Regions from separate parts of the Bacillus sp. M13(2017) genome, predicted to be linked through region 2. Evidence: riboswitches for the same ligand, from Rfam matches in the RefSeq annotation. Region 2 holds a riboswitch; the other holds the start of a gene.
What was found. Region 2 has a riboswitch for S-adenosylmethionine ahead of CGQ22_RS29735 (MetQ/NlpA family ABC transporter substrate-binding protein). Riboswitches for the same ligand answer to the same signal wherever they lie in the genome.
Positions count from the first base shown of each region.

Region 1: another riboswitch for S-adenosylmethionine. It lies ahead of CGQ22_RS20855 (hypothetical protein); the one in region 2 lies ahead of CGQ22_RS29735 (MetQ/NlpA family ABC transporter substrate-binding protein).

Region 1 is NZ_KZ268509.1:66,401-82,215, forward strand. It holds gene CGQ22_RS20810 (YfcC family protein) at 37-1,467, opposite strand; gene rraA (ribonuclease E activity regulator RraA) at 1,667-2,146, shown strand; gene CGQ22_RS20820 (DUF4430 domain-containing protein) at 2,486-4,348, shown strand; gene CGQ22_RS20825 (DUF4430 domain-containing protein) at 4,406-5,245, shown strand; gene CGQ22_RS20830 (energy-coupling factor transporter transmembrane component T) at 5,268-6,146, shown strand; gene CGQ22_RS20835 (ABC transporter ATP-binding protein) at 6,119-7,780, shown strand; gene CGQ22_RS20840 (ECF transporter S component) at 7,753-8,454, shown strand; gene CGQ22_RS20845 (YwiC-like family protein) at 8,637-9,359, shown strand; gene CGQ22_RS20850 (hypothetical protein) at 9,390-9,581, opposite strand; SAM riboswitch class I at 9,713-9,811, shown strand; gene CGQ22_RS20855 (hypothetical protein) at 9,912-10,169, shown strand; gene CGQ22_RS20860 (SWIM zinc finger family protein) at 10,433-10,822, shown strand; gene CGQ22_RS20865 (NAD(P)H-dependent oxidoreductase) at 10,846-11,421, shown strand; gene CGQ22_RS20870 (group-specific protein) at 11,418-11,771, shown strand; partial or broken gene CGQ22_RS20875 (TIGR00366 family protein) at 11,812-11,938, opposite strand; gene CGQ22_RS20880 (short-chain fatty acid transporter) at 12,062-13,429, shown strand; partial or broken gene CGQ22_RS32975 (IS4 family transposase) at 13,577-13,725, shown strand; gene CGQ22_RS20890 (serine hydrolase domain-containing protein) at 14,167-15,426, opposite strand; gene CGQ22_RS20895 (MFS transporter) at 15,552-15,815, opposite strand, start outside.
Region 2 is NZ_KZ268524.1:8,898-24,712, reverse strand. It holds gene CGQ22_RS29765 (multidrug effflux MFS transporter) at 1-180, opposite strand, end outside; gene CGQ22_RS29760 (DUF3981 domain-containing protein) at 298-2,016, opposite strand; gene CGQ22_RS29755 (MFS transporter) at 2,095-2,628, opposite strand; gene CGQ22_RS29750 (FAD-binding oxidoreductase) at 2,625-4,061, opposite strand; gene CGQ22_RS29745 (DUF6612 family protein) at 4,128-4,892, opposite strand; gene CGQ22_RS29740 (NAD(P)-dependent alcohol dehydrogenase) at 5,050-5,958, shown strand; SAM riboswitch class I at 6,038-6,152, shown strand; gene CGQ22_RS29735 (MetQ/NlpA family ABC transporter substrate-binding protein) at 6,238-7,050, shown strand; gene CGQ22_RS29730 (methionine ABC transporter ATP-binding protein) at 7,063-8,103, shown strand; gene CGQ22_RS29725 (methionine ABC transporter permease) at 8,078-8,746, shown strand; gene CGQ22_RS29720 (SDR family oxidoreductase) at 8,784-9,560, opposite strand; gene CGQ22_RS29715 (DoxX family membrane protein) at 9,956-10,462, shown strand; gene CGQ22_RS29710 (DUF4256 domain-containing protein) at 10,535-11,101, opposite strand; gene CGQ22_RS29705 (S9 family peptidase) at 11,209-13,173, opposite strand; gene CGQ22_RS29700 (DUF3994 domain-containing protein) at 13,762-14,913, shown strand; gene glmS (glutamine--fructose-6-phosphate transaminase (isomerizing)) at 15,051-15,815, opposite strand, start outside.

The DNA of each region.
Region 1 (15,815 bases), on a different contig from region 2:
ATAGATATTTTATCAAGTTAAGTATATATGGGTATTTTAGTACGGTCCCCACTCAATATTCACCCCAACAATAAGAAAAACAAGTCCAATGATAAACCAAATGAATGCAAGTGGAGCCATGAATCGAATCCATTTGCCGTAAGAAATGCCGCTTGCTGCGAGAACGCCCATTAAAACACCGGAAGTTGGATTTAAGCAGTTGACTACACCTTCTCCAAGCATAACAGCCTGTACTGTAACTTGGCGTGTAATGTGCATGAAATCAGCTAATGGAGCTAATATCGGAATAAAAATAACCGATTCTCCTGTCCCGGATGAAATAAGGAAATGTAATGCGGCACTACTCACATACATGCCGATAACACCAAATACAGGGCTTTGTCCTTCGAGAGCTTGTGCGAGTTGGTTAACAATTGTATCAAGCAATTTTCCTTGTTCTAAAATGACTGAAATACAACGAGCCATTCCAACGATTAAAGCACCGTATATGAGATTTTGGCAACCTGCTAGAAAAGTAGAAGCGATATCGTTTGCTTTCATACCACCTATTATTCCCGCTGTAATTGCTATGAAAATAAAAGTAGCAGTCATTTCTGCGTCCGTCCAATGTAGACGAAAAGCGCCTATTAAAAATGCAATTAATGATAAAGCTGAAACGATTAAAATTAATTTATGACGTATCGTCCAAGGAACTTCTTTTTTCTCTGTTTCTTTTTCGCTTGAAAGAGCGTTACTTGGAAACCAGTTATCGCCAAGAATGCTTCCTTTATTCGATTTTTTCAAGCGCTTTACATACCAATTTATATAAAGGATAGTGGCAAGTAAAAAAGATATATAGATTGCGGTGCGTAAACCAATTCCGGAAAACATCGGAAGTTCTGCAATCTTTTGTGAAATACCTAAAGGTGAGGGAGATAAAATAGTAGCATTAAAGCCAGCATAAGTACCTAAATAAATAATTGCTACACCGACGATAGCGTCCCATTTTAATGTGCGTGCAACGATGATGCCGATGGGGATAAAACCGATAACTGAATTAACGATAATGCCAGTCGTTCCAAGAATAGAAAAAAGTGCGGCAACTATACAAATGAAAAGTAATTGCTGATTACGAAATTTGTTAATAACATGATAGATTAAACCGTCAAGGGCACCTGTTTTTTCAAGAATTGCAATAGCCCCGCCCGTAAATAAAATTAGAAAGATAATAGGAGCAGCAAGTGTCATTCCTTTTTCAATAGCGGTAAAAAAAGAAACAAATCCTACGGGTGATTGCGGAACAGAATGGTAGCTACCTGGTATTGTTGTTGTAACGGTCCCGTTTGTAACCCTTTTAAATTCTCCAGCAGGAACGAAATACGTAGCAATGGCGCAAAGTAAGGCAATAAAAAATAGTAGTACGTAAGCATCAGGCATTTTAAACTTTTGTTTACTAGATTGTTTTTTTGTCTCAGTTTGTATTTGCATAAAATCCCTCCTTCTTCACTTGGTTAATTTTTAATATTCTGAATTTAATCCGTGGAATAGATTATAATAAAGGTAGCTTCTTAAGGCAATAGTTTTTGTATCCTTTCCCGTACATACAAATTATTGCAATATTAGACAGGGAAACGAAAATAAGCCCAGAATATGTTATGTAGAAAGAAAAAGGAAAAGAGGGAACAAGATGTGGAAAACTACAGATCTATGTGATGAATTTGAAAAGGAATTACAAATATGTCGCCAGTCTTTTCAATCTTTTGGGAAGAAAGAACAATTCCACGGAAAAATTGCAACTGTAAAAGTGAAAGATGATAATGTACTAGTGAAGGAAGGATTGCAAACATTACCAGAAGAAACAGTATTAGTTGTTGATGGCGGAGCGTCTACTAACTGTGCGTTACTCGGTGATAATTTGGCAGCTATTGCGGAAGAAAGAAAGCTAGCAGGAATTATTGTGAATGGGTATGTTCGTGATTCTAGTGAACTAAAGAATATTAATATTGGTATTTTAGCGTTAGGAACGATGCCAAATAGAAGTGTGAAAGAAGGAAAAGGAGAACGGAATATTTCATTGCACTTTGGACAAGTGGATTGGAATCCAAATGAATATGTCTATGCGGATGAAGATGGCGTCATTATTAGTGAAAGGAGTTTACATAGTTAAGAGTTAATAAGTTATTATTCTTAGAAAATAAATCCGATAAAGCATGGACAAAATTCTTTGTCAATAGTAAAATAATACAGAAATTTAAAATTTACAGAATGTATAGGTTTATCGTTTTACGATAACTTAAATGGAAGTAAGTTGTGCCGAGAAAAGTGAATGTTATCACAATGATACGTTCATAAACAAAATTATTTTTCCTATACAAATATAGCCGCGAATAATGCGGGTAGGAGGTGTTGTACATTTTTGTTCGACACTTACAAAAAGAGAGTGTCAATCGCACGCCCTTGAAGGGCCTTTTTTTGTGTAAATGGTAGTAAGGGAGGAAATTTTGGGATGGCAATGTTGAAAAAGTGGCTGCTTACGTCGTTAATGGCAGTGACACTTGTATTTGTTTCTTTTGCGAATACAGTACATATTACGTTTGCTGAAGAAAATACAGCAAAACTTGCAATTATTGGGGAATCACAAAAAGGCATTATGTTATGTCCGAAAGAAGAGCAAATTAAAGATGGGGAAACAGCTTTAAGTTTGCTGCAAAAGGTCATGGGGGACAAGGTAGAATCTGAAACGATGTCGTTTGGAACATATGTAAAAGGCATCGATGGCTTAATGGCCGGGGCTACAAGTGGTTGGACATACGATGTAAATGATACATCTGCACAAGTTGGGGCAGATAGTTATAAATTAGAGTCTGGTGATGTTGTTGTATTCCGTTTTGTTTCAGACTGGAGCAATATGAGCCAGGAAACATTGAAAGAAACGTTAGATAAGTTCGGGACTTGTAAAACAGAAGAACCTAACGGTGGCAAAACAGAAGAACCAAAATCAGAAGGTCAAGATGATAAAACGCCAGATGGGAAAAACCAAGGCGACCAAGACGGTAAAACGCCAGATGGGAAAAATCAAGGTGACCAAGACGGTGAAAAACCAGATGGAAAAAACCAAGGTGACCAAGACGGTAAAACGCCAGATGAGAAAAACCAAGGTGATCAAGACGGTAAAACGCCAGATGGGAAAAAAACAGAACAACCACAGCAAGAGAACATTCAAGATCCAAGTGCACAATTAAACGAAGCCATTTCTAAAACATCAGATAAGATGTTACAAGATGGAATTGAAAGTGACTGGGTAGCTGTAGCGCTTTCTCGTTCTGGAAAGAATGTGCCAATTGAGGCAAAATTAAATTATGTTAAGTCAGTAACTGAAAAAGTAGAAAAGCGCATTAATCGTTTTTCAGCGACAGATTTAGCTAGAACAATTATTATGATGAATGCAATGAGTGCAGACCCTAAAAATGTAGGTGGACATAATTTAGTTCAAAAATTGTATGAGTCAGATAAAGTGAATTCTGTTACAGGTTATGCATTTGCTTTACTTGCATTTGATACGAAGAAGTATGAGATTCCAGTTGAATCAAAATGGAACAGAGTTGCTCTAGTGGAAGCACTGTTAAATAATCAGCATACAGACGGTGGATGGACTTATAATAGTTCAGGTAGTAAAGATAGTGCTAGTAGTGTTGATGTAACAGGTATGGTTTTATCAGCATTAGCTCCTTATCAAGAGCGATCAGATGTGAAACCAGCTATACAAAAAGCTGTTGCGTATTTATATAACGAACAGCTGCAAAATGGCGGTTTTTCAGCTGATGGACAAGAAAATTCAAATAGTACTGCGCAAGCAATTATTGGATTATCGCTTGTTAAAGATGTAGATCAAAATCGTCTTCATAAGGCAATGCAAAACCTATTATCATATCAACTTTCAAATGGTGAATTTAAATGGTTACCAAGTGATCAAAATGGTAACGGAATGGCTACAGAACAGGCTCTTTTAGCATTACTTCAATTTAAGGAAATGGGAAAATCTATTTATGATTGGTCTAATGTAGACGCTGGTAATGTAATTAAGCCAAAACCGATTGAAGAGCCAGAAAAGGTCGTTGAACAAGAAAATAATGTAGTAGAAAAAGAAGTTATTGAAGAACCGAAAGAACAAAAACAAGTACAACAAGAAACAAAAGATGAAAATCTAAAAGTAGTTGTAGATAACGAACCGGTTAAGAATAAAAAAATCGGAAACGATAACAGTCTACCAAAAACAGGAGCATCTTCTCATAGTGCAGCAACAGAAGTAGGTATGGGTGTATTATGTATTGCTTCTGCATATGTATTATGGAGACGTAAAGCAGCTTAACAAAAAATTAGGAGCAATTATTTGCTCCTAATTTTCGTATGAAAGGTGAGAGATAGGATGAGTAAGGTGAAATGGTTCATTTCTTTACTGCTTTCGCTCGGGCTACTTGCCGGATGTGAAGAGGCAGCTGTAAAGCCTGAGAAGAAGGTAGAACCGAAGCAAGAAGAGGTAGCGAAACAAGAAGAACAAAAAGATGAAGCGAAGCCGGAAGAAAAAACAGAAGAAAAGCAAGCTGAATCAGAGCAAAAGCAGCAAGAAGAGCAGAAAGAGAAACAAGAACAAAAAGTAGAAGAGAAGCCGAAAGAGGAAAAGCCGCAGGCACAACCAGAGGTAAAGAAAGAAGAGAAACAACAGGAACAACCGAAAGAACAGCCGGCTGTAAATAAGCAACCAGAGCAGCAACCAGCACAAGAAGAGAAACAACAACCGAAAGCACCAGAAGTAAAAGAAGAAGCAAAGGTTGTGAATCAGCCGAAAGAAACACCGAAGCAGGAGCAAAAAGTTGATCCGAATAAAGCGGAGAAAACGATACCGACTCCGGCAGTACCAAAACCTGAACCACCAAAACCAGATCCAGTACCAGTACCGAAACCGCAAGCAAAACAAGTAACAATCTCGGTAAAAGGAAATAACGGATATATAATGGGTGCGAAAAAGATGGATGTACAAGAAGGCGATACAGTGTATAAAGTATTGCAACGTACAGGATTAGATGTTGATGCAAGCGGATCTAGAGATAGTATTTATGTAAAAGGTATTAATGATTTATATGAAAAAGATATTTCGGATACTAGTGGTTGGAAATATCGTGTGAACGGTGCTTTTCCAAACCATAGTGCTGGTGTAGCTGCGGTAAAACCAGGCGATACAATTGAGTGGGTATACGTATTACAATAAGAAAGGCATTCGGTAAAGGGCTATGAAAATAAGTTTTTCTTCTTTACATCCTTTTGTGAATTTTTTCTATTATATCGGGGTGATGATACTATGTATGATGTGTCTTCATCCTCTTTTTTTAATTGGAGCAATAGTATTAATTATTATGTTAAATGTGATGCAAGGAAATAGCGAAAAGATAAGAAAGATGCTACCGAGCACAATTGTTTTCTTTTTGATGGTAATTTTATTTAATTCGTTATTAACGCATAGAGGCCGAACGACGTTATTTTGGTTAGGTGATAGCCGTATTAAGCTTGAGGCGATTATGTTTGGAATAGTAATGGGGTTATTACTAGTTGCAGTTATGTTTACGTTTGCGTCATACAATGATATTATTTCCAGTCATAAATTTTTATATTTGTTTTCAAGAATTTCACCGAAAGTTGCATTGTTAACGATGATTACAGTGAGATTTGTTCCTTTGTTTATAAGGCGATTAAAGAAAATCACACTCGTTCAAAAGACGAAAGGTGTGCAGGTAGATTCAGGTTCGATAATTGAACGCGTCAAAAATGGTATGCAATTGCTGCAAGTATTATTAATTTGTTCGTTAGAAGATGCACTGCAAACGGCAGATTCTATGCAGGCTCGTGGATTTGGTGTAACGAAGCGTACGACGTATATTCGCTATAGAATGGAAAGGCGCGATTGGTATACGCTCAGTTATTTAATCATTTTATTTATAGCTGCTATTGTATGTAGTAATTACGGCGGAGGGAAATTGATTATTTATCCGAAAGTCGAATCGATTCTATTTCAGCAATACGATGGGATGATGTTTGTCGTATTTACGATGTTTATTAGTTTACCAATCATAATGGAAGGGAGAGAATGGATATGGTGGCGCATGCAGAAATAAACAATTTATCATTTGTATATGCTGATAAAAATGAAAAAGCGTTACAGCATATTTCTCTTTCTGTTCAAAAAGGTGAGTTTATTGCACTTGCTGGAGGATCGGGATCTGGGAAGACGACGTTATTAAAACATTTTAAAAAGGAGTTACTTCCAATTGGTACGCGTTCTGGAGAGATATTTTATGAGGGTGTTTTAATAGAGGAAGTAGCTGATTTGTTATCTGCCCAAGAAATTGGGATGGTATTTCAAAACCCAGAAAACCAGATCGTTATGGATACAGTGATTCAAGAATTAGCATTTTCTTTAGAAAATATCGGATTACCATCACATATTATTCAAAAAAGAATAGCAGAGCTTATTAGCTTTTTAGGATTTCAAGATTTATTGCATCAATCTGTTCACACGTTATCTGGTGGGCAAAAGCAACTTGTTAATTTAGCTGCGGTATTAGTTATGCAGCCGAAATTGCTATTATTAGATGAACCGACAGCGCAGTTAGATCCAATCGCTGCAAAAGAGTTTTTAGGATTATTAAAACGGATTAATGAAGAACTTGGAATTACGATTATTTTAAGTGAACATCGTTTAGATGAAGTTATCCCGCTTGCAACACGCGTTGTTTGTATGGATAATGGCCGTATTATGTATGATGGTAGTCCTAAATTTGTTATTACGGATATGTGGGGAGTAGAAACATTCCGTCCATTTATTCCGCAAATTCCAAGGCTATTTTTAGAGTGGAATGTGAGAGATATTCCGTTTACAGTGCGAGAGGCGCAAATGAAAATGAATGATTTTGCAGCGATATCATATGGAAATGAGCCAATAGCACAAAGTGAAAAGCAAGAGGTAATTTTAAGCGCAGAGCATATTTCGTTCCAATATGAAAAAAATAGTCCGCTTATTTTACGTGATTTATCAGTTTCGATTGAAAAAGGAAAATGGGTAGCGCTCGTTGGGAAGAACGGTACAGGTAAGTCTACACTGTTAACGATTTTAGCAGGATTACAAAAAGCGAGAAGAGGGAAAGTAAAGTGGAACAGAAAAGTAATACATAAAATTGATTCGAAAGAACGATTTAAAAGTATTGGGTATGTATCGCAGCATCCGTATTATCATTTTACATTTGATACAGTGTGGGAAGAAGTGTATGAACGTGCACGTGAATTATATGGAGAACAAGGAAGAAAAATTGCAGAAGAGATGTTGAAAAAGTTTTGGTTACATGCGCTTAAAGAGCGACATCCGCATGATTGTAGCGGAGGAGAGCAACAATTACTTGCGTTATGTACGACGTTATTATCAAAGCCGACTTTATTATTACTTGATGAACCGACAAAGGGGTTGGATCCATGGAAGAAAGAAAGAGTAGGAGAACTATTTAGGAAGCTGCAAAAAGAAGGAACAACAATTGTAATGGCGACGCATGACATTGAATTTGCAGCGAAATACGTTGATCAATGTATGATGTTATTTGATGGAACAGTCATTATGAATGATGCACCGAAAGAATTTTTTAGCGGCAACTTCTTTTATACAACATCTATTAATCGATTCATTCGAAAAGAATTGCCATATGCATTAACGTGGGAGGATGTGTACGAAGCGTGTCCAAACGATATGTTGCATTCATAATATGTATCTTTGCAGTAATAATCGGCACATTACTTCTTACGACACTTGTCATGGACGGTTATTACATGTTAAGTAGTTTGTTTATATTAGCAGTTATTATGTTACCTTTCTATATCCGTTTTGAAAGAAAGGCGTTTGTTTCACGTGAAATTGTTCTCGTTGCTGTATTAGCGGCAATTGCAGCAGTAAGCCGGGTGCCATTTTCTATTTTACCAAGTGTACAACCAACTTCTTTTGTCATTATCGTTTCTGCAATTGTATTTGGAAGTGAAACTGGTTTTATGATTGGTGCTACAGCAGCAATCGTATCCAATATTTTTTTAGGACAAGGTCCATGGACACCGTGGCAAATGTTTTCGTGGGGTATGATTGGTTTTATAGCAGGTCTACTTCGTAATACATTTTTTATGAAAAAGCTATGGGGAAGACTTCTTTACGGAGTAATTGTTGGCTTTTTATTTGGCTGGATTATGAATTTCTGGGGCCTTCTCGGTTTTATACGAGAAGCAACGTGGGAAACTGTCATTTCGTATTATATCGCAAGTTTTTACTTTGATTTGAGCCATGCGATTTCGAATGTTATTTTCTTATTACTATTTAGTACTTCATGGATTACGATTCTTACAAGATTTAAAAAGAAATACGGTATATTAGATGAGCATAACGTGACATAGAAAAGCATACTCATATAAGGTAGGGTCGCGACTTACATATTCGTTTGCCTCTTTCATGCTTCTTACATATTGTAAGGAGCATTTTTTTGTCAAAAAATTGATTTAATATGCATCCGTTATTATATAAAATTATTTGTATAATGGTAGGTGAGAACTTTTTTCAAAAGTGAGGTGTATAGTTAATGAAGTTAGTTATTCCGAAGCAACATGGTGCATGGGCCATGCTTGTTATTCCTTTTTTATTAAGTGTCATACTTGGGAAACCTACTATTTATCATATTCCATTGTTTTTAGCGTGGTTTTTTATCTATTTAGCCACGTATCCATTTCTTACGTACATAAAGCAAAGACGAAAAAAAGAGTTTTTACAAGCTGCCATTGTTTATTTCAGCATTGCGTTCCTATTTGGGATGATTTCTTTATTATATGAGTGGCGAATTCTTTTATTCTTAATAGTAATGATTCCATTATTTATAGTGAATATGTATTACGCCCGTCAAAAAAATGAAAGAGCACTATTAAATGATATTTGTGCAATCATTGTGTTTTGTATCGGTGGGTTAATTAGTTATTACTTTTCAATGAAGCAAATCGATCATACAGCTTTATTCATTGCACTTATTTCATTTTTATACTTTTTAGGTAGTACGTTTTATGTGAAAACGATGATTCGTGAAAAAAATAACCCGAAGTATCGTCTTATATCTTGGGGATATCATATCTTATTAACGATAATTGTATTTGCGATTAATCCGTGGTGTTCTCTTATTTTTATACCAAGTGTCATTCGAGCAATTGTGTTGTATGGCAAAAAAATTTCTATTATAAAAGTAGGAATTTTAGAAATTGCTAATTCTGTATATTTTTTAATCATAACGGCAATAATTATGAAGTATGCCATTTGAAAAAACTTCCCATCAATTGATGGGAAGTTTTTAATCTTTTTCTAAAATGTGAACGGTGTACTCGCAACGTTGAATAGCTTGTTCAACAGCATAAAGTGATTGTTCAATACGAGCGCGATTAAAATCTTTTTCAACTGTTTCGAGCGCTTCTTCTAAACAATTTTTAGCTTCTTGTAATGATTGAAAAGAATCTTGTACATATCCGCGAGCATTTTGATGCATTTCATAATCCTCCTTGCATGTTCGTATATGGGTAGTATGAACAGTAAGGAAGAAAATATAATTTGTTATATTTATTATATTTGTTTGACAATTAAAGTGGAATTACGTATAGTAAGAATTAAGTGAATATTTTCTTATCCAGAGAGGTGGAGGGACTGGCCCGATGAAACCCAGCAACCGCGATGCAGGTGCTAATTCCAGCAGAACATATTTGTTCTGGGAGATAAGACGAAGATATATACGTAACTTCTTCTTATCGGAGAGGTTTTTTTATTGCAAAAAAACCGATTACGAAAATTTATATTAAGAAGAAAGGGGTTGCGCATTACTGTGACACTCGAAAAATACGTAAAACTGCGTAGTACAGTTTATGAATATATGATAGAGCAAGATAAGCCGATATCATTATTAGATATTCAAGAACATATCGTTTCGCATCATGAAGGAAAATTCACGAAAAAGATGTTGCATCAATTTTATTTATCAAGATTATTAGACGAACTAAAACTGGATGGGAAAATTACATTAGCTGATGAATATCTCTATGCTGAAAAAGGGGTATTGTATAAGGCGAGAAAAGGGAGCTAAGCTCTCTTTTTTTCTTAAAATAACGGAGTATGTAGAGTAAAAGACTGCTAAAGCAGCCTGATACAGGGAATGGTGTTGAGTGTGTAGTGTCAAAAATTGAATGTGCCTGAAAGAGGCAATTCATATCGGCTGCAAATGAAAAGAGACACCTTCGCCGAATAGGTGTCAGTCATTTTGTCATATAGACTTGCTATTTGACAGTTATTAGAATAACATGCAGGGGCTCTAGAAGTCAAAAGGGAATTAAAGGAAGAGGTGTTGTTATGTATGCTTATTTAATAAAAGAACTATATAGGCATATTCCGAAATATATTATTGATAGAGGATATAAATATTATGAAGATGGACATGTAGAAGATGTTGAAGTACATGATAATAAAGTATTTGCTTTTGTGAATGGTAATGCAGGAAATTATGAAGTCGTTATCGACCTCAAAGATTTTTCAGAAAGTAACTGTGAGTGTCCCTATGAAAATTATTGTAAACATATGGCGGCAGTTGTTTATGATATTCAAGGCACTGGTGAGAGTGCAGTTAAAGAGAAACTGAAAGATTTAGAAAAGGAAGAGTTACTTACTGTATTAAACCGTTTATTACAAAGTTCGAAAAACGTGCAAATTGTAGAGAAGTTGTTAAAGAAGGGGAAACTTTAACTTATAGAGGGAGTTGTTATGTAGTGAATGTACTAATTGTATACGCTCATCCTAATCCTTCAAGTTTTAACGCGGCGATTTTAAATCATGTGCAAAAAGGACTACAGGAAACAAATCATTCAGTTACCGTACTTGATTTATACAAAGAACAATTTGATCCAGTCCTCGTATTTCATGAAGAGAAGAAAAGACGTGATTTAGTAAATGAAGAAGAAACAGCTCGGTACAGAACGTTAGTAGAAGAAGCAGATACACTTTTATTCATCTATCCAATATGGTGGTGGGGGATGCCAGCAATTTTAAAAGGATTTATCGATCGTATTTTCGTAGCTGGATTTGCTTATAAATATGAAGGGGTTCTGCCGAAAGGATTATTGCAAGGGAAAAAAGCGTGGGTTATTAATACGTTAGACTCGCCTCTATGGTACGTCGCATTGTTATATCGATCAGCAGATTGGATTATGATGAAGAGAGGTGTTTTACGTTTTTGTGGCATTCGCGATATAAAACGGTCAGTGTTTCAATCTGTGAAAACGAGTAAAGTATCAAAGCGTGAAAAATGGTTATTACAAATAGAAGAAAAGGCTCGTACATTATGAATGAAGTCGACCGTATTATAAACTGTGTTCAGTATGATGGCGAACTTTTTCGGAAGTATGTTACGCGTTTACTTCAATTGAAAAAATGCAGCGATACATTTCAACAAATTCAAATTGAGTTAAGAAATGACTACTTGATAAGAGGAATTTGTGAAAGAGAAGTTGATGAGGTAGTACGGGGAAGTAAAGAATATGAAATGCATTTTTTTCCTAAAGTATTACAGTGGAATTTTTTGAGGGAAAATCCATATCTAATTGAAAAAGTGTGTGAAGATTTTTTTGCGTTTGAGGCATTACATCTTAAGGACGTAGAGTGGAATACAGTTATAAATTGCATGGGAAATAAATGATTTATTATGTAAAAAAACTAGTATAAAACTAGCTTTTCGTTTAAATAAATAAGAAGTATAGACTAAATGATAAAACCCGCATATAGTAAGTTCACAACACAAAATCCCATAATGTCACGAGCACCTAAACCAGCTATCGCTAATGCTGGTAATGCCCAGAAAGGTTGAAAGGAACGGTATTTGAATATTGATCTAGTTGATTAATATGCAGCAAGTGCAAAAGGATTTTATTTTCTTTTGTGGAATGTTATTTATATTTACCTTATTAAAATTTAGAAAGGAGAATATTTATGAAACATTCCTTAATGGAGACAAATTCAGAACCAGAAAAGAAAGAATCGTTGCTTACACGATGTGCAAATATATTTTCGAGATGGTCTCAGAAATATGTCCCGGATGCCTTTGTTATTGCAGTGCTGCTCACTTTATTTACTTTTATTATAGCTTTGTTGATGAATCCCTCAAATCCGTACAAAATCGTAAAATCTTGGGGGGATGGGTTTTGGACTTATTTAACGTTTACAATGCAAATGGTATTGCTAATGGTTACAGGGATGACGTTAGCTTCTGTCCCGTTTATTAATAGAGCCTTGCAGTCTGTTGCAAAGTTAGCCGATACACCTCAAAAGGCCTATACGATGACATTTTTGATCAGTGCAATTGCATACTATATCAATTGGGGTCTAGCCGTAGTTGTGGGAGCTATCATTGCAAAGGAAGTAGCAAAAAAGAATGCGAATGCACATTTTCCATTACTTGTAGCAGCTGCTTATGCTCCGACAGCCTTATATAGCGCAGGTCTCTCCAGTTCTATTGGCCTGACAATTGCCACAAAGGATCATTTTCTTGTAGATATGATTGGAATTATTCCTACCTCACAAACAATCTTTAGTTACTCTACTTTAATTATTTTTTTCACTCTATTCATCACGATGCCAATTATTATTGTACTTATGGCTCCTAAAAGTGGGATTATCAGCTATAAAGCAATCGAAACTGATACAAATTCTTTTGTAAAACCTCCTCAAAAAAGTTTAACTCCTGCGGAAAAACTGGAATGGACACCAGTTTTAGGAATAATATTAGGCGCAATCGGCACGTTGTATTGTGTTTATGAATTCATGAACGGTCATAGTTTAGATTTAAATATCATTAATTTGTTTTTCTTGTCACTTGGTTTGCTCCTACATGGTTCTCTTGGTAACTTTGCACAAGGATTCAAAGAATCTGCGCAATCCATTTCTCCAATTATCTTACAGTTTCCATTTTATGCAGGGATTATTGCTGTTTTAGGTAGTTCAGGTTTGGGAAGCTCAATCATTGAATGGATGGCATCCATTGCGTCAAAGGATACATTTGATATATTTACATATTGGTCAGCCGGGTTGGTAAACTTATTGGCGCCATCTGGCGGGGGGCAATGGGCTTTACAAGGACCACTGCAGGTCCCGGCAGGATTGAAGTTAGGTGTAGATCCGGCTACTATCGCTATGGCGGTAGGTTGGGGGGACGCATGGACAAATTTGATTCAGCCGTTCTGGGCATTACCTCTTTTAGGTGTGCTGGGATTGAAAATTAAAGACATTATGGGTTATTGTTTCATTCTTTGCATTTGGGTTGGCATAGTTACAAGTTTATTGATGTTATTTGTATATTAGCTTTAATAGGAATGCCAATACTATCAAGTAATACTATTAAAATGAAAAAACCTATTCTTTCTATAAATATATAGGAAAGGATAGCGTTTTTTTATGTCTATTCTTGTATCTGATGAATTACAATTATTTGCTTAAGAATTTTAAAGATTGTTATCTCCAAATATCTTACGAGAGATTACTAGGGATGTTGGTTTTGTGCAACAAACAGATAGGTACCAAGCAAGTATTTAGTTACTTTATATGCTTGGATGAGTCAAAATACCACTAAAACTTCTTTCACATGTATGGAATGTACGGTTTTTTATCCACAAGCTGTTCTTTATCAAGCTCAGCATGATGATCACCATTAACATTATGGTTGAAAGTATACAATATGGTATGGCAGAACCGAGAGTGTTGGAAGTACTACGAGAACTGTTGGACATTATTAATAAGCGACAATAAAAATTTTTTCCTGAACGCAAGAGGAGTTTTTTATTGGGAATAGTAAGGATGAGGGGAGGTGCATTACATATGGGAAAAGGTAGAAGTAATAATGCAGGTAAAAAGCAACCAAATTTCGATGATTCATCTAATTTCGCTAAACAAAGCCAACCGACAGAAAAGAAGAAGAAATAAAAAAAAGGATCTCTCTATATCAAGAGAGATCCTTTTTTACTATATTGACGTTTTAGCACAACAGATCGAGTGTTCAATTGAATAGTCATAACTGTGCAAGGTTTAAACTCCTGCTTCCACTACTGTGGAAGCTTTTCTAAATGATGTGCAATATCAATATACATATTTGAATAAACCGAATGTATTTCATTACTTGGCGTTGCGTTAGAAGAGAAATGAACGATTACCATATTGGCTTTCGGATCGATGTAAAGTGTTTGTCTGTAACTACCTAACACTTCGAAAGCACCTTGTTCATTGTGGGGAATCCACCATTGATTATGATAAGAAATAGAAGCGCCACTACTAATTTCAAGTTCACCTTCTTGTACATTTTTTACACTTTCTGTAATAGAAGAAGGGAGAATTTGTTTTCCGTTATATTCCCCGTTGTTTAATAGTAATTGCCCAAATCTCGCCATATCTCTAGCAGTTGCATTTAATCCAGCACTAGCTTGTTCTACTTTTGTTTCATCTGTAACGTAATACGCGTTTTCTTCCATACCAATTTGAGACCAAATTCGTTCACTTACATTTTCAGCTAGTGATTTACCAGTAATAGTTCTAATAATCCAAGCGAGCGTTTCTGTTGATCCGTTATTGTAAGAAAAGGAAGAACCAGGCGGGGCAGTTTCTTCGGCTTCCCGTAACATATCATAAATTTTCATGGGACCGTCGTAATTTTTGCCGCGGGGTAAAATATTGCTAGCTAAATATAATTGTGCATCTTGATTTTCTAGCCCAGGTTGCTCATATCCATGAGTAGGATATTCAGCTGAAACTTGCATGTCCATTAATTGCTGAAGTGTGGCATTACCGAACGGTGTGTTTTTTAATTCTTTTATGTAAGTGTCAGCTGTTTTTTCTAAGTCAATACGTTTTTCTTCAGCGAGAGATTGTATAATTGCCCCGGTAAAGACTTTTGCTAATGATGCCATACCATGAGGTTCATTCTGTTTATACCCATTGAAATATCGTTCGTAAACAAGTTGTCCATTATGTACAACGACAAAAGCATCTGTTTTGTTATCGTCTAAAAGTTTTTTTAGAGGAGTTGTATTTCCGAATCTACGCTCCACAGCAAAATCGTCTAAGTTTTGCAATGCGGAAGGGAAGTGAGCAATTTGGTCAGGATTGTTTTTTACGTTATTAACTAAAGTGAATTCTTTCATATGGGTATATGACCAACGTAAGTAAGGGTCATTTAACCAGTTTTCTTTTGTCACATTATGTTTTGATGGGGTCGTTTTATTTTGTTTGAAGTAAGTAAACCCAAGCCCTGTAATTACAAATATGAATGTTAGTATAAGTAAGAGTAGGGGAGATCTTTTTAGTTTCATATATGGCCCTCCTTTTTAGTTTCATATATGGCCCTCCTTTTTATTTCTACTATAAGTATACGCTCGTCTTGAAAGAAATACAAAATAAGGAAAGTAAACGGGGAAGTTTACTTTCCTTATTAACGTTAAGCGGAAATTTTTCCGTCTGTAGGTTGTTTCTTGAATTTTTGTTTTCGTCCGTGTAATCCATAATATAAAAGTAAAGTGAACGCAACGATAATAGCTGCGATAAAATACATATTATGATAACTGGATTTCGCTGCGACAATACCTAAAATGAAAGAACCAAAACCAATACCACTATCAAAGAATGAGAAATACGTAGCTGTCGCAGAACCACGTCTATGGTTTGGAGCGGCAGAAATCGCAATCGTTTGGAAACTCGGAAT
Region 2 (15,815 bases):
AAGTTGCGCAAGGGATGCACCTGTTTGCAAGTCATCCGTTAACTTCGGTAATGAAGGCAAATACATATCAATAGATAATGGCCCAATCGCCGTAAGTGTTCCTAATACAAGAATCATCCATAACCTGTTTGCCTTTACAGGTTTATATATTTCGTGATTAACTTCATTCACTTTTCCAATTCACCCTTTCCTATACACACCAAATCGTAACAATTATAGTTACATCATAAACATACGTCAAGTACATTGCATTTTCCTCTTTCATAATGTAAAAAAAGCGATAGAAATTCTATCGCTTTACTTTTTCACATTGCTATTCGTAAATTTAGATACTGAGGCCATCGTCTCTCCCGTATCTAAATATGTAATTTGAATTGGGTCTCCTACTTCTGTAAACATAGCATATGGGAATTTCTTCACTGGTATCATAAATACCTTTTGTTCATTCTCTAAAAGTACGTACACGATTGTATTTTCACCTGATTTTTCTTTATATACACGTTGTACAATACCTTCTTTTTGCGCTTCTTTTCCTGTTGAGGTTGGTCTAAATGTATCACCATTACCGCTCATTACGTTTTTATAATTCTCAAGCGCTTCTTTCTGCGAAGAACCTGTTGCAAATATTTTTGCATTAGCAGCATATACAACTGTATGCGCACGTACTAGGCCTCCGTCATCAACAACCGGAATAATCCAAGCTGGTTTACCGTATACGTTATAAATGACAGGCATTGTCCCATGCCATTTCTCTCTCTTAAAGGAATTATCTACTACTTCTGTAGCTGCTGAACCATCCATAATCCCCTTTACTTCTTTTCCATTATAGTAATATAGCTTGCCTGTGCGTGCATCTACTAATGAATAGCCTAGAGCTGAATCTACTCCTTCTTTTGGAGAAGTAAAGTCTGTAAAATAATACAGTGTTCCATCTTTACCAAAAATCGGGGTCACGCCTTCTTTCGTTCCCCACTCAGTCGGAATTTTCATATCTGTTTGTGAGAATTTCGTATTCCAAAATCCGTGAATATATTTACCAAAGTACGTATTTAACGTAGATGCAGTCTCATGATTTAATACACCATCAACAAATTTAGGTGCCTTTCCTTTATCATATCTTTTCACTTCACCTGTTTGTGCATCTACTACGACAACACCTTCTACCTCAAATCCAGATCTTCCTGAAATAAATTCACCATACGTCATTGTATAATATGGTTTTCCTTTATCATCAACCTCAAATTTAGGTTTTCCTTTAAAGATTAAATTTGGTTCTGCTTGCCTTACCACACGCTCTAAATTATTACCAAAAAACATGCTTGGCACATATTTCATTTTATAACCGAGGTGCAGTTTCGCTTCCGCATCAGGATTCGTACCTGACATCGTTACGTACCCTGGAATTGTCTCAGCTTTACGCGCTTTAAAAAATCCTGAAACTTCAATCGGCGCTACATATAAAGCCTCGCCGTTTACCATTTGTGGCGTTAATTCTCCTAGCTCAAAATAAGCTACTTTTGGAATATCACCAAATACTTTTTTCATCTTATTCTCCGCTGTCTTTGGCGGCACTGTAAACGGCTGGTCATTTTCAGTAAATGGCTCTGAAATATCTTTCTCTACCTTAACAACAGAATCATATTTCTTTTGCGAGATTACTATATCGTGCAAATAACCAAAGTAGCCGTAACCTGCGAGTAAAATAAACATTAGAATTCCTTTTAATGTACCTTCTAATTTCCCTATTTGATCTTGTGAAAATAAAACAAGCCCAATTAAAATTGCTACTGCAACAGAATAATGAGTAAGAATCGAATCTACTCGATCATCAATTAGCCAAAAGTATTCATAGATTGCAATACCTATCCAAAATAAAACAGGAATAACTAAAATAGATGATTTCTTACCCTTTACAATCTTCTTATCTCCCTTCTTATCCACTGCTCGAAGCTTACTACTACTTCTTGTCCATGGAATCAAAAACAAAGTAAGAATAGCTAAAACTACAAATTTCATCAAAGGCACTGTCCCCTTTTCTTTTGTATTCCCTTTTAGTATAACAAATAAAGGGTATTAAGGTGAAAATAGGAATAGTTATATTTTTTTACTACTTAATACAATCCCGCTCACTACATATAGAATAGTTGCAATATAAAAAATTGTACCAATCGTAAAGAAATCTACTAAATATCCCGTGGTAATAACCGCTACTGCTCCGCCAATGGATGTCCACACATGGTATTTTCCAATCTCATAACCAGCCTTTTCCTGCGCAACCTTTCGTGCTAACGAAGTCTTCTCAGTATTACGCTGCACAGCACCTAAAACGCCCATTACAATTTGAAGAATATACACATGCCAAACTTCCGTGGCAATTGGAAAGCAAAGCATTAAGATTGCCATGGACCAAGCGTATATGATTAATAATTTTTTATCACCTACTTGATCAGATACCTTCCCCACTAGTGGATATACAAGTGCTGATGTTAAAGCAAATAAGCCATACGCCCAGCCAAATTGCGAGAAGCTATTTCCAACGTTTCGAAGCAATAATATATAAAAAGGAAATACCATACTTCCTGCCATCATGATGATACTTTGCGAGGCCACAAATCTTCTATATGTCATTTCGTATACTCCCTATAAAATAAATTCACAAATCTCTCTTCTGAATCTACTTCCTTCTTTTTCTTGAGAAATTCTTCAATACGAGGATATGCCCTCTTTAACTGCTCTTTCGTTGGATAAGAATAATACGGCAAATAGTAACTACCGTTATGCTTTAAAGTAACATCAATCATCTTGCGAATGACATCCTCTGTTTTCTTTATCTCACTCTCTGAGCGTCCCTGGTTAATCAAAAGAACCAGCGCAAACATATCATCTTTCGCATAGGACAAAACTGCATTTTCATTCTTTTCCACGTAACGAATGGTAATGTTGAGTAAATTAAACTCTTCTTCATTTAATACGTTACGTAAATCATCTATATACTCTGTGAAAGCATCTATAGGCACAAAGTATTCTTGTAACACTTCGGTCCTATTTGGATTTTCATATTCCATAAAAGCACTATCTGATCTCATAACATTATTACGCGTCTCATACTTTCCATCTGTACGTTCAAAATAACCTCTTTGTATATCCCAAAATGTATTCTTTCCCCAATCACTATAACGTGATAACCCAAGTAAAAATTTCGGTACAGCTATAATATTTTCTTCCTTTAATTCACTGTACTCTTCTCTCATATTTTGATTTTGTGCCAAAGTATAATCTGTCACATACATCTCTTTTAAAAATGAATTTGGAGCAACAGAAATACGCGCTAAGTGCATACGAACATTCTCATCTCTTTTCACTTTCTCTTTGAAATAAGATACGTATTCTTTATAATCTATCATTCTCGTGTGCATTTCATATAATTCATCATCTGTTAACTTCAGCGTCACATCTAAAATAACTCCAAATAAACCGTAACCCCCAATGACATATGGAAATAACTCTGCATTTTCTTCTCTACTTACATTACGTACCGTGCCATCTGCCATTAACAATCTAAATGAATCTACTGTATCAATCAGTGCCTCATGACGAATATCACGCCCGTGTACATTTACACTTAATGAACCGCCAACAGTAAAAATATTTTGAGACTGCATGACCTGTACCGCAAGGCCATAAGGATTTATTTTCTTCTGAATATCATTCCAGGTGACACCACTTTGCACTGTAATCCGCTTCTTCTCTGGATCAAATTCTAATATTTTATTATATCCTTTCATATCGAGCATCGTGCCATTCGGATAATATGTCTGTCCTCCTTGGCTATGTTGCATGCCTGCAATGGAAATTTTCTCTCCTGAAACTTTTGCATCTCGCACTAATTTTATTAACGAGTGCTCTTCCGTAGCACTTTCAACACGTTTTATTTTTGTCGGAAGCAATTTACCTACATCACTCATAATAGGATGATCAATTTGTTTTTTATACGTATGTACAGACGTTGCAAGCAAAACCGTATATGCGACAATGACCACTGCTATCTTTCTTTTTTTCAAAGGACACTCTCCTTATTAGCAACAAAAAGAGATACCCGTTCTTTCAGGTACCTCTCTTGACAGTGATTACTTTGCTGCTGGCAATTGTATTGGATCAAATTTATCATACGATGTAAACTTTGCATCCGTAATAATGTGCGCTTTATCCTCACCATTGCTACTCATAACCATATCTATCTTTGCTGATTCATATTTAAATTCTTTTGTAATAATATATTCCCCATCTATTTCTTCTATCTTTGCATTTTGGCCTTGTAGCATTTGTTTCTGCTTTTCATCCATACTAGCTAGCATACTCTCTGTCTCTTGCCCTTTTAATGCAAACTTCAGCTTATAATTATCTCCACTTTTCTCCATCTTCACTTTATTTAAAATTTCCGATGGAATCTCTAAATTATCTACCATTCCTTGAGTCGCGTTCATTCCGTTAGCATTCAATTGTTCCTCTGGTACAGACATAATTTCACCCGTATTAGGATTTTTTAACTGACCAGCAATTTTGCCACCCACATCATAAACAACAACCTCTGTACCAGAAACATTCATTTCAGAACGAGAATTTTTTTTCTTCGGCTCTAGTTGCATTTTAGCCTTTATTACATTCATCTCTGTTCCTTCAGCCTTTATTCCCACATCATATGTCATCGTTACATTTTCTTCGTTTTTAAAAGCTTCATTCGCTTTATTAAAAACATCCTTCGCTGTTAATTCCTTTTCTTTCTGCACAACTTCTTTTTTCGGTTCATCAGTCTTTTTAGTTTTCTCATTACTACACCCTACTCCTAGACCGACTGCAAGTACTAAGCTTGAAATTAAAATAAATTTTTTCATAACATCCCCTCCTCCCCAAAAATAATATCATCTCTTTTCCTATGAAATCCATATAATTCTTAATATTCCTCTTTAAATTTATTTTCTATATAGCAACATGTTTGAGAAAAACTTTAAATATGTTGTAAATAATAACAACTCATTTCAGGAGGTCATTATGAAAGCTATTATTTGCACAAAGTATGGACCACCTAATGTTCTCCAGCTTCAAAATGTAGAAAAGCCTAAACCTAAAAAAAATGAAGTATTAGTTAAAATTCACGCAACAAGTGTATCGACTGGAGATTGTAGAATACGTGGCTTTAATAGCCCCCCCTTATTTTGGATTCCTATGTGGATCATATTAGGTTTCAGAAAACCGAGAAAACCTATACTTGGCGTAGAGTTATCCGGTGAAATCGAAGACATTGGAACAGATGTAACACAATTTAAAAAGGGAGATCAAGTTTTTGCATTAACAGAACTAAACCTTGGTGGTTATGCGGAATACACATGCGTGCATGAAAGTGGATTAATAGCATTAAAACCTACCAATGTGACATATGAAGAAGCTGCCGTTATTCCTTTTGGCGGAACTTCAGCATTACACTTCCTTAGAAAAGGACAGATAAAAAAAGGGCAACGAGTACTTATATACGGCGCCTCTGGGTCAGTAGGGACAGCTGCCATACAACTTGCTAAATACTTCGGGGCGACTGTCACAGCCATTTGTAGTAGTTCGAATTTCGATTTAGTAACAACATTAGGGGCAGACAACGTAATTGATTATATGAAAGAAGATTTTACTAAGCAGGGCGAGCACTACGATATTATATTTGATGCAGTTGGAAAATATAAAAAGTCTCTTTGTACAGATGCATTAATGCCTAATGGAAAATATGTATCTGTGAACGGAATGATGGCAAAGGTCAGTAAAGAAGATATGAACCTGCTAAAACAACTAGCTGAAACAGAAAAGCTAAAACCTGTTATTGATAGAACTTACCGATTAGAAGAAATTGCTGAAGCACATATATATGTAGAAAAAGGACATAAAAAGGGAAACGTTTCGATTACCTTAAAATAAAATATATTCTGAAAATATTATTGACAATTCTTTTTGTACGATTTACTATTAGTACCATATTCAAAACTACATACACATACTCTTATCAAGAGTGGCGGAGGGACTGGCCCGATGATGCCCGGCAACCGAGCTTATGACGTATAAGCTAAGGTGCTAATTCCTGCAAAACGATTTTTCGTTTTGGAAGATAAGAGAGGAATCTATTTCGTCTATTCGGCACCTCTCTTATTTTTGGGAGGTGCTTTTTATTTTGGAACGTATATGAAGGAGGATTTATAGATGAAAAAGGTATTATTAAGCATTGTAAGCGGAGCAGTATTGTTATTAGGCGCATGTAGCGTGAGTTCAAATAAAGAGGTAAAAGCATTAGACGAGAAAAAGATTACTGTCGGTGTAACAGGTGGACCACATGAACAAATTTTTGAAAAGGTAAAAGAAGTTGCAGCAAAAGATGGTCTCGAAATTGATATAAAAGTATTTAATGATTATGTAGCGCCAAACGTATCATTAGATGAAAAAAGCCTTGATGTAAATAGCTACCAAACGAAATCTTATTTAGATGTATTTAAAGCTGAACGCAATATGAAATTAACTGAAGTATTTTCAACAGTAACATTCCCTATGGGCGTATATTCTAAAGATGTAAAAGATGTAAAAGATTTAAAAGAGGGCGACGCAATTGCTGTACCAAATGACCCAACAAATGAACTTCGAGCTTTAAAATTATTTGAAAAAGCAGGGGTTTTAAAAGTTGATCCAAAGGCTACAGAAAAAGCGACTGCAAAAGATGTAATTGAAAATCCAAAAAAATTAAAGATTGTCGAATTAGAGGCATCTCAATTACCAACGCAACTAAGTGAAGTGAAAGCAGCTGCAATTAACACAAACTTTGCATTAGGTGCAAAATTAAGTCCAGCGAAAGATTCTATTTTCCGCGAAGGAAAAGATTCACCATATGTGAACTGGGTTGTTGTTCGTACTGAAAATAAAGATGATGCCGTTGTAAATAAATTAAAGAAAGCTTATCAATCTAAAGAAGTAAAAGAGTTTATCGAGAAAAAATTTGATGGTTCAGTTTTACCATCTTGGTAGGAGCTGACGATAATGATTGAATTACAAAACATATCCAAAGTATTTACAACAAAAAAAGGGAATGTTGAGGCTCTTAAGTCTACTTCCCTTAAAGTAGAAAAAGGCGAGGTATTTGGAATCATTGGGTATAGTGGCGCTGGTAAAAGTACATTGATTCGATGTGTAAATTTATTAGAAAAACCAACGACAGGAAATATCATTGTAAACGAACAAGACTTAACAACGTTATCGACAAAAGAACTAGCAAAAGCGAGACAAAAAATCGGAATGATCTTTCAAGGATTCAATTTACTTAAAACTGTTACCGTTTATGAAAATATCGCATTACCGTTACGGCTTGCTGGCATTCCAAAAGCAGAAATTGAAAAAAGAGTAGAAAAGTATTTACGCATTGTCGATCTTTTTAATCGAAAAGATGCGTATCCAAGCGAACTTTCTGGTGGTCAAAAACAGCGTGTTGCAATTGCTCGTGCGCTATCACATGAACCTGAAGTGTTATTAAGTGATGAAGCAACGAGCGCATTAGATCCAGAAACAACCGATTCTATCCTTGATTTGCTATTAAAGATTAACGAAGAAATCGGAATTACGATTTTACTCATTACACATGAAATGAATGTCATCCAGCGTATATGTGACCGCGTTGCTGTTATGGAACATGGATCTGTAGTCGAAAGTGGAACTGTAAAAGATATTTTCACAAACCCACAACATGTAACAACGAAGAAATTTGTAAATAGCGCATTTGCAGCGAAAATTCCAGAAGAGGTACAGAAAGAACTACAACGTACTGGAGAAATTGTAACACTTTCATTTATTGGCACTACTTCAGGGGAACCTGCCTTAGCCGTTGCCACAAAACGTTTCCAAGTGTATCCGAATATTTTATCCGGTAATATTACGCAGTTAAAACATGAAGCATATGGGAAACTAGTCGTTCATATGCAAGGGGAACAAAATGAAATCCACCGTGCTTTATCATTTTTACAAGAGCAAGGAATCATCGTAGAAGGAGGTAGAACAGATTATGGGAAACAAGTCCTTTTTGGATGAATGGGGTAAAGTCATATGGGAAGCCACAATCCAAACCTTTCAAATGACATCTATTTCATTACTCATCTCGATCCTTATTGCACTGCCACTTGGCGTCACACTTGTTTTAACGAGACCTGGTGGGCAGCGTGAAAATAAAATCATCTATCCTATTCTTAATACGGTTATTAATGTTATTCGCTCTCTTCCATTTATCATTCTATTATTCTTTATCTTGCCTTTTACAAAGTTTCTAATGGGAACATCCATTGGCGTGCAAGGTGTTATCGTACCGCTTGTCGTCTTCACAGCCCCTTATATCGCACGTTTAATGGAGACAGCTTTACTAGAAGTCGATCGCGGTGTCATTGAAGCCTACCAAGCGATGGGAGTCTCTACTATAAAAATCATTTGGCACGTCATGGTGAAAGAAGCTCGTCCCTCCCTTGTACTTGGATTAACAATTGCAACAATTGGCTTAATTGGCGCAACAGCAATGGCTGGCCTTGTAGGTGCTGGCGGATTAGGGGATTTAGCATACCGCTTCGGACATTTACGCTACGAGCCTGAAGTAATGTATGCAACGGTCTTTATTTTAATTATCCTCGTTCAAGGATTACAATCTTTAGGGAATGGTGTTGCACGAAGACTGAAGAAAGATTAAAAAAGAAGGTATCTCACCAAGGTGAGATACCTTCTTTTTATCTTTTAAATCCACCTTCTGAATGAATAACTTGCCCAGTAATCCACTCAGCTTCTTCACTTACTAAAAATTTAATGAGTCTAGCTGCATCCCTTGGCTCACCAATTCTGCCAAAAGGAAACATCGGCTTTAACCCTTGTTTTATCTCTTCAGTCATCCATCCTGTATCGGTTGGTCCTGGATTAATTGCATTCACTGTTATTCCTAAATGAGCTACCTCTGCTGACAACGTACTAGTAAGAGCATCAATAGCTCCCTTCGTTGTCGCATAAGCTAGTTCTCCTGCCATAGGACCTTGAAATTGCCCCGAAGTCATATTCACAATTCTACCACCAGATTTCTTATCAAATCCCCGGGAAAATTGACTACTGAGCAATGTAGTCGCACGAATATTCACCATATAATGCCTATCCAATTCTTCAGCAGTCAAATTAAAGAAATCATTATTCGTAGAATACGCTGCATTATTAATTAATATATGAGGGTATCCAATTTGTTCAGTAACTCTATTTATAAGCTCTCTCGGTGCATCATTCTGAGTTAAATCTAACTCCATACTCGATACTCTAACACCTTTTTGTAATAGCTCTTCTTCTAATTGTATTTGTTCATTTTCATCAATGCCCCAAGGCATCTCTTTATCGTAAGCTGTCCAATACGTAAAAAATATATCGTATCCTGATTCAGCTAATTCTTTACAAATCGCTGCGCCTATACCATCTAGACGACTTACCCCTGTAATAACTGCTACCTTATTTTTTAATTGGTTTATCATATACTCCTCCAAATTTAAAGGACGCATATTTTATATAAGAGATATAAACCTTCCCACAAAAAAGACAGATACATAAAATAGGTATCTATCCTTACAAAAAGGATATACAAGCCAAATATGCATTCCTTGAATGATTTACAGATAACTAAATAAACCCTCGCTTATGAGAGAAAAATTCATCTATCTAGTAGTTTCTAATCATTACAAGTTCATCCACATATTGAGTCGTTGTCTCCTCTCCATATATCTCTATTCTTAGTTTACCAAAACAGATAAAATGTTACAAAAAATAAAACAATTACTCACAGCCTATCCTTGTTCACATTATATCCATTGTGATTTTTTTCACAATGGATATATAATAAACTTGTAAATACAATATTGGAGGGATTTCAATGGTTATCAATTTTTTAAGAACTGATAAACGTGCTACTTTCATATTATTACTTTTACGGCTTTACATAGGATATACATGGCTCGCTGCTGGGATAGGCAAAGTCTTCGGACAATCTTTTGACGCAAGTGGCTTTCTAAAGGGTGCTATTGCTCAAGCATCTGGTGACCACCCTGCAGTACAAAGTTGGTGGGCAGATTTTCTTCAACATTTTGTCCTTCCAAACGCAGACCTATTTAGCTTTTTAGTTCAATGGGGAGAAATTTTAGTAGGTCTAGGTTTAATTTTAGGCGGACTAACAAAAACAGCTGCATTTTTCGGAATCATAATGAATCTTTCATTTTTATTAAGTGGAACTGTTAGTGTAAACCCAAACCTGCTTATTTTGACTATGTTCATTTTAGTTGCAGGGCAGAACGCTGGACGTATTGGATTAGATGGCTCTGTTTTCCCTAAACTTTTCCGTAAAAACAACCACGGAACATATAAATTAAGTAAAACTGCGTAGTAACAGTTTACTTTTAAAATATAAATAAGAAAAAGAGCCTGAATATAGGCTCTTTTTCTTATTTATCCTAATTTAAACTTTTAACGAGCCACGAAAACCTCTGGCAGCATAGTAAGAGTCTGCTCCATTGTGGTACACGAAAACATGTCCAAAACGATAATCGCAAAATAGAGCACCACCGAGTTCTCTAATATCTGAAGGTGTTTGTACCCAACTTGATGATTTCATGTCAAAATCGCCAAGTTGTTGCAATTCCCGATATTGTTCTTCCGTTAATAGTTCAATGCCCATAGCATTGGCAACATCAATAACGTTATTTTCTGGTTTATGTTTTTTTCTTGATTCTAACGCTTCAAGATCATAACAAAGACTTCTGCGACCTTTAGGACTCTCCTTTGAACAATCATAGAAAGTATATTCGTCCTTTTCTTCATCATAACCGACAACATCCGGCTCACCGCCAGTTACTTCCATTTCGTTAAGTGACCATAATTTTTCAGCATTACCTTCTATCTTCGCTTCAACTTTAGCCCATTCAAGACCTTCATGGCGGTTCATGTTTTTCTCAAAACGAACTTGCAATACTTTCAATAACTCTTCACGTTTTTCTACTAGTAAGTCATTTTTATTCCCTGTCATATTAGTCCTCCCTAATGTATGTACTGATAGTAGTTTAAGTATATATTTTATAATAAATCATCTCAATATGAAGACCGTTTCAACCTTATGTCTTGTACAAACACCCATTACAAAGTCCTAAAACCCTCCATACTCTCTCCAAGAATATAGTGTGAAAACCACATCAAGTTCTGCTTCATAATAGCTACATGAACTCCTGGTTGGTCAGAACTATATGCCATTCCTTTAAATATAATTAATTCTGTATCAACTTCCATATCCATTAATCCTTGATATAGATCATATGCATTTGTAATTGGAATTCTTGCATCCTTTTCCCCATGTTGAATTAAGGTAGGCGTACAAGCTGATTTAATATACGTCATAGGTGATGTCTTCGTATATATCTCTGGATCATTCCATGGAGTATTTCCTAAATACATTCTAATAAAGTAAGGTATATCTGTATTTACATAATGGGTACTCCAGTTAGTGATTCCACCGCCAACTGAAATAGCTTTAAATCGACTACTAAATGTAGAACAGAAAGCTGATACATATCCACCGTTGCTCCATCCCATAACTCCTACCCTATCCTTGTCTACCATCCCTTTTTCTACTAGTTCATCCACTCCAGATATAACATCATCGTAGTCAGCAATCCCCTGTTTTCTATAGTTAGCTTTTAAAAATTCATTACCATAACCTGAACTTCCTCTGTAATTTGGTTCTAAAACGATAAAGCCTTTTTCAATAAACTGTTCAATCGGATATTTCTCATTGAAGCAGTCTGAAAATATCGGAAAAGATGCCCAAGCCGGACCGCCGTGAATTACTACTAATAAAGGATATTTTTTATTAGTGTCAAACTCTACTGGCGTTGATAAAACACCTTCTATTTCAAGATCATCGCTACTTTTCCATGAGATGATTTCCCTGTTACTTCTAAGTTTCCCTTTGAAAAAGCTATTTTCATTCGTTATTTTTTTATCGTCTAAATAGATTTCAAAGGTTTCATTTGTTATTGCCTTATTGTAGGATATATGTTTGCCATCCTTTGTTATAGAAGCATCCATTATAAAGCCATCTACTTTTTCGCTTAATATTTCCACAGTGCCATCTTCGGCTAGCAATCCAATAAGATAATTCGTTTTATTCTGCCACCTAATTAAAACCCCTTTAGCTGTCCACTGTAATGGCATAACCGTACTATCAAAATCTGTTAAAAGTTGAATTAGCTCTCCGGTATTTATATCATATATCTCTAACGTACTATCTTGTATATGGTTTCTATAGTAATCCTTCTCTCTTATGCTTGCTGTGTAACATATTTTACTGCCGTCAGGAGAAAAGCAAACACTCCCTCCCAACAACTTATTCACATTCAGCTTTTGTAGCTCTCCAGCTTTAATATGGAGTATGTATAGATCTCCATTTATATAATCTTCCATATTTGAGCTTGGTGTCGCCATAAATACAACCTTTTTACCATCATTTGAAATATCAAATTCATGGATATGAAAATCCTTACCATCCGTTAATTGATAAACAACTCTGTTCTCGTGTTCATCTGTATCACTTTGTATCACCTTTTCTATTTCAATGTAATATAAACAATTATTCTGGTGTTCCTTACCTATATGTTGAAAATCTCCATATAGGTCCTTACGTTTCTTTATCTCCTCACATTCTTTTGACTGCGTAACATAATAAAGACCCTTGCCAGTAGGACCCCATTTGAATGTACTGACTCCTTCTTTCTCATCAGTAATTTGAACCTCTCTATAACCATCTAGTGACTTAACAAATATCTGATTTTTCCCATCACCAACTAGACTAAGATATGCGATACACCTAGCATCTGGAGACCATAATGGGTGTGTACTATCTATATCCCCATTTGATAATGGGTAACTCTGCTTCTTATCTTTTTCATATATCCATACATGATTCCTATATGTATTTTCTTTCCAATCAGCCGTCTTCTTAACAAATGCTACGTTTTTACCATCATCACTTATGTTTGTACTTGATAAGGTTGGTAATGAAATAATCTCTTCTATACTTAAATATGTTTTTTCATTCACTTTAATCAATATACCCCCTTGAAATGTCCATAAATCTCTCGTCTCTTTTTGTCGTAATAAAGGAAATTGTTCACGAATACTTAAAATGATAATCGAAAATTCAGATAAATAAAAGTGAATTCGATAAAGTAAAACTTTAATCTATAGGGTTCTATCCGCTTACCAATTCTAGATGTTCTTTTTCGACACAAAAACACCCCTTTTAGATACAAATTTGTAAGTTTATTTTAAAGCTATAACTATATGTTGGTTTGGAATAAAATTTGATAAAAATGAAGTCACAAATCTTTATTTAACAACAAAAAAATCCATTTTGAAAAAACGATTGATCAAAATAGAATTACTCTTTTTAACTAAGTATGAGATTTTTATAAAAAAATTTTAATCAAAACTCACTTAGAATCTTTACTTGAAGGAATAAAGCTTCGCATCTTTTTTATGAACATCGTTAAACTAAGATAAACTTTGACTGCATCTGTAATTAATTGTAAAATATTACACATAGAAAGGTATTATAAAATAAATATAGAAGGGGTATGTTTTTTAGTTTTAAAGGGGCTAAAGCACATCTATTTTATGTTTTTAGAGGGAGAATTGAAAAATCATATGAAGAATTTCAAAAAGAGTACAGGTAAAATTTTACTAGTATCCGGATTAGTAGTTTCTATGTCAGCTTGTAGTGTAACTAGTTTATTTGGAGAAAAAGAAAAAACAAATGCTGAATCTGGTAAACAAGAAAGTAAAGAAACTACGACAGAAGGAACAAGTTCAACTAAGTCAGAAAGTAAATCATCTGAAACAAAGGAAAAATCAACTAACTCGAAAGAAGAAAGTAAAGATGTTAAGATGATTATGGTTTTACCTGAGGATTACCCACAACTTATGGTAGACATTGAAGAAGACTTATTAAGACGTCTAGATTACTATGATGCTTCTGTAAGGGATAATAAAAAGGGAAGTAAGTCAAATGAAGAGGTACGAGATAGTATTAAAGACTTAGATAAAGTATTTAATAAAATAGAGCGTATAGATGCACCAGGAAAATACAAGGAAGACCATAAGGAAATTGTAAAAGCTGTTCAAAAGTTAAAAGAGTCTTTCAAAGAAGTATCGAAGTTATTTGATTACTCTAAAACACTTAAAGATACGGATGATGCAATCATAGATAAAGCAAACAATAAATTAGATGAAGCAAAACGCATTTGGAAACCTGTATTTGATAAGTTAAAAGCGGAAGCTAAGGGTGGTTCAACAACTACTTCTACAACAAGTGGTACTAGTTCTTCTAACTCACCGAGTTTATCTAGTGGTAATACAGTTAAAACATACAGTACCCAAGATAAAACTGGTATATTCAAAGGAAAAATTGATACACCAGACGAGGATTCCGCTAAGTTTAAGAATGTACAGAACAACTATAAAGACGGTACAGAGCTTGTAGGTAATTGGGGTATTGATTACGGAGACGGAGTCAAAACTACGTTAGTCCTAAAAGCAGATAAGACATTTGAAACATATGCAAATGGTTCTTATCCAAATAAAGATAATTACTTAACAGGAACATACCAAGCAGACGTTTCTTCCCATCAGTTAACGCTAATGGTGGAAAAAGGAACTCAAAATGGTCAAGAAGTGAAATTGGAAAGACCTATTTATTCATCATATGAAGTTAAAAATTTAGATGGTAAAGCATTACAGATTTTCCACATAGACGAACAAGTAACAATTTGTTATGTAAAACAATAAATAACTAAAAAAACTCTGTAAAATGATTTTTACAGAGTTTTTTTCTTAGTTTTAATTTATTATAAACGATCAGACTTTTTTATAAACTATCAAAATTTATTTCAAACGCATACTATATTTATTAACCTACCAACGTCCTACTCAACAGTAACAGACTTAGCTAAGTTACGTGGCTTATCAACGTCACACTCGCGGTGAAGTGCTGCGTAGTATGAGATAAGTTGTAATGGAATAACTGCTACTAGCGGTGCTAGTGCTTCGTGTACAGCTGGTAATACGAAGCTGTCACCTTCCATTTCTAAGCCTTTCATTGAGATGATACATGGGTTAGCTCCGCGTGCTACTACTTCTTTCACGTTACCACGAATTCCAAGGTTTACGTGCTCTTGTGTAGCAAGTGCAATAACTGGTGTACCATTTTCAATTAAAGCGATTGTACCGTGTTTTAACTCTCCTCCAGCGAATCCTTCTGCTTGGATGTAAGAGATTTCTTTTAGTTTTAACGCGCCTTCTAATCCTACGTAGAAGTCTACGCTACGTCCGATGAAGAAACAGTTACGCGTTGTTGCTAAAAATTGTTTTGCTAATGCGTCCATTTCTTCTTTTTGATCACAAAGTTCTATCATTGCATTTGCTACAAGTCCTAGTTCGTGTGTTAAATCGAAATCAAGAACTTCACCTTTTGCTTTAGCAATATCAGCTGCTAAAATTGAAAGTACTGCAAGCTGTGCTGTGTAAGCTTTCGTTGATGCAACTGCAATTTCTGGTCCAGCGTATAACGGAAGTGTATAATCAGCTTCACGAGAAAGTGTAGAACCAGGCACGTTTGTAATTGTTAAGGCTTTATGGCCCATTTCATTTGTTTGCACAAGTACTGCACGGCTATCAGCTGTTTCACCACT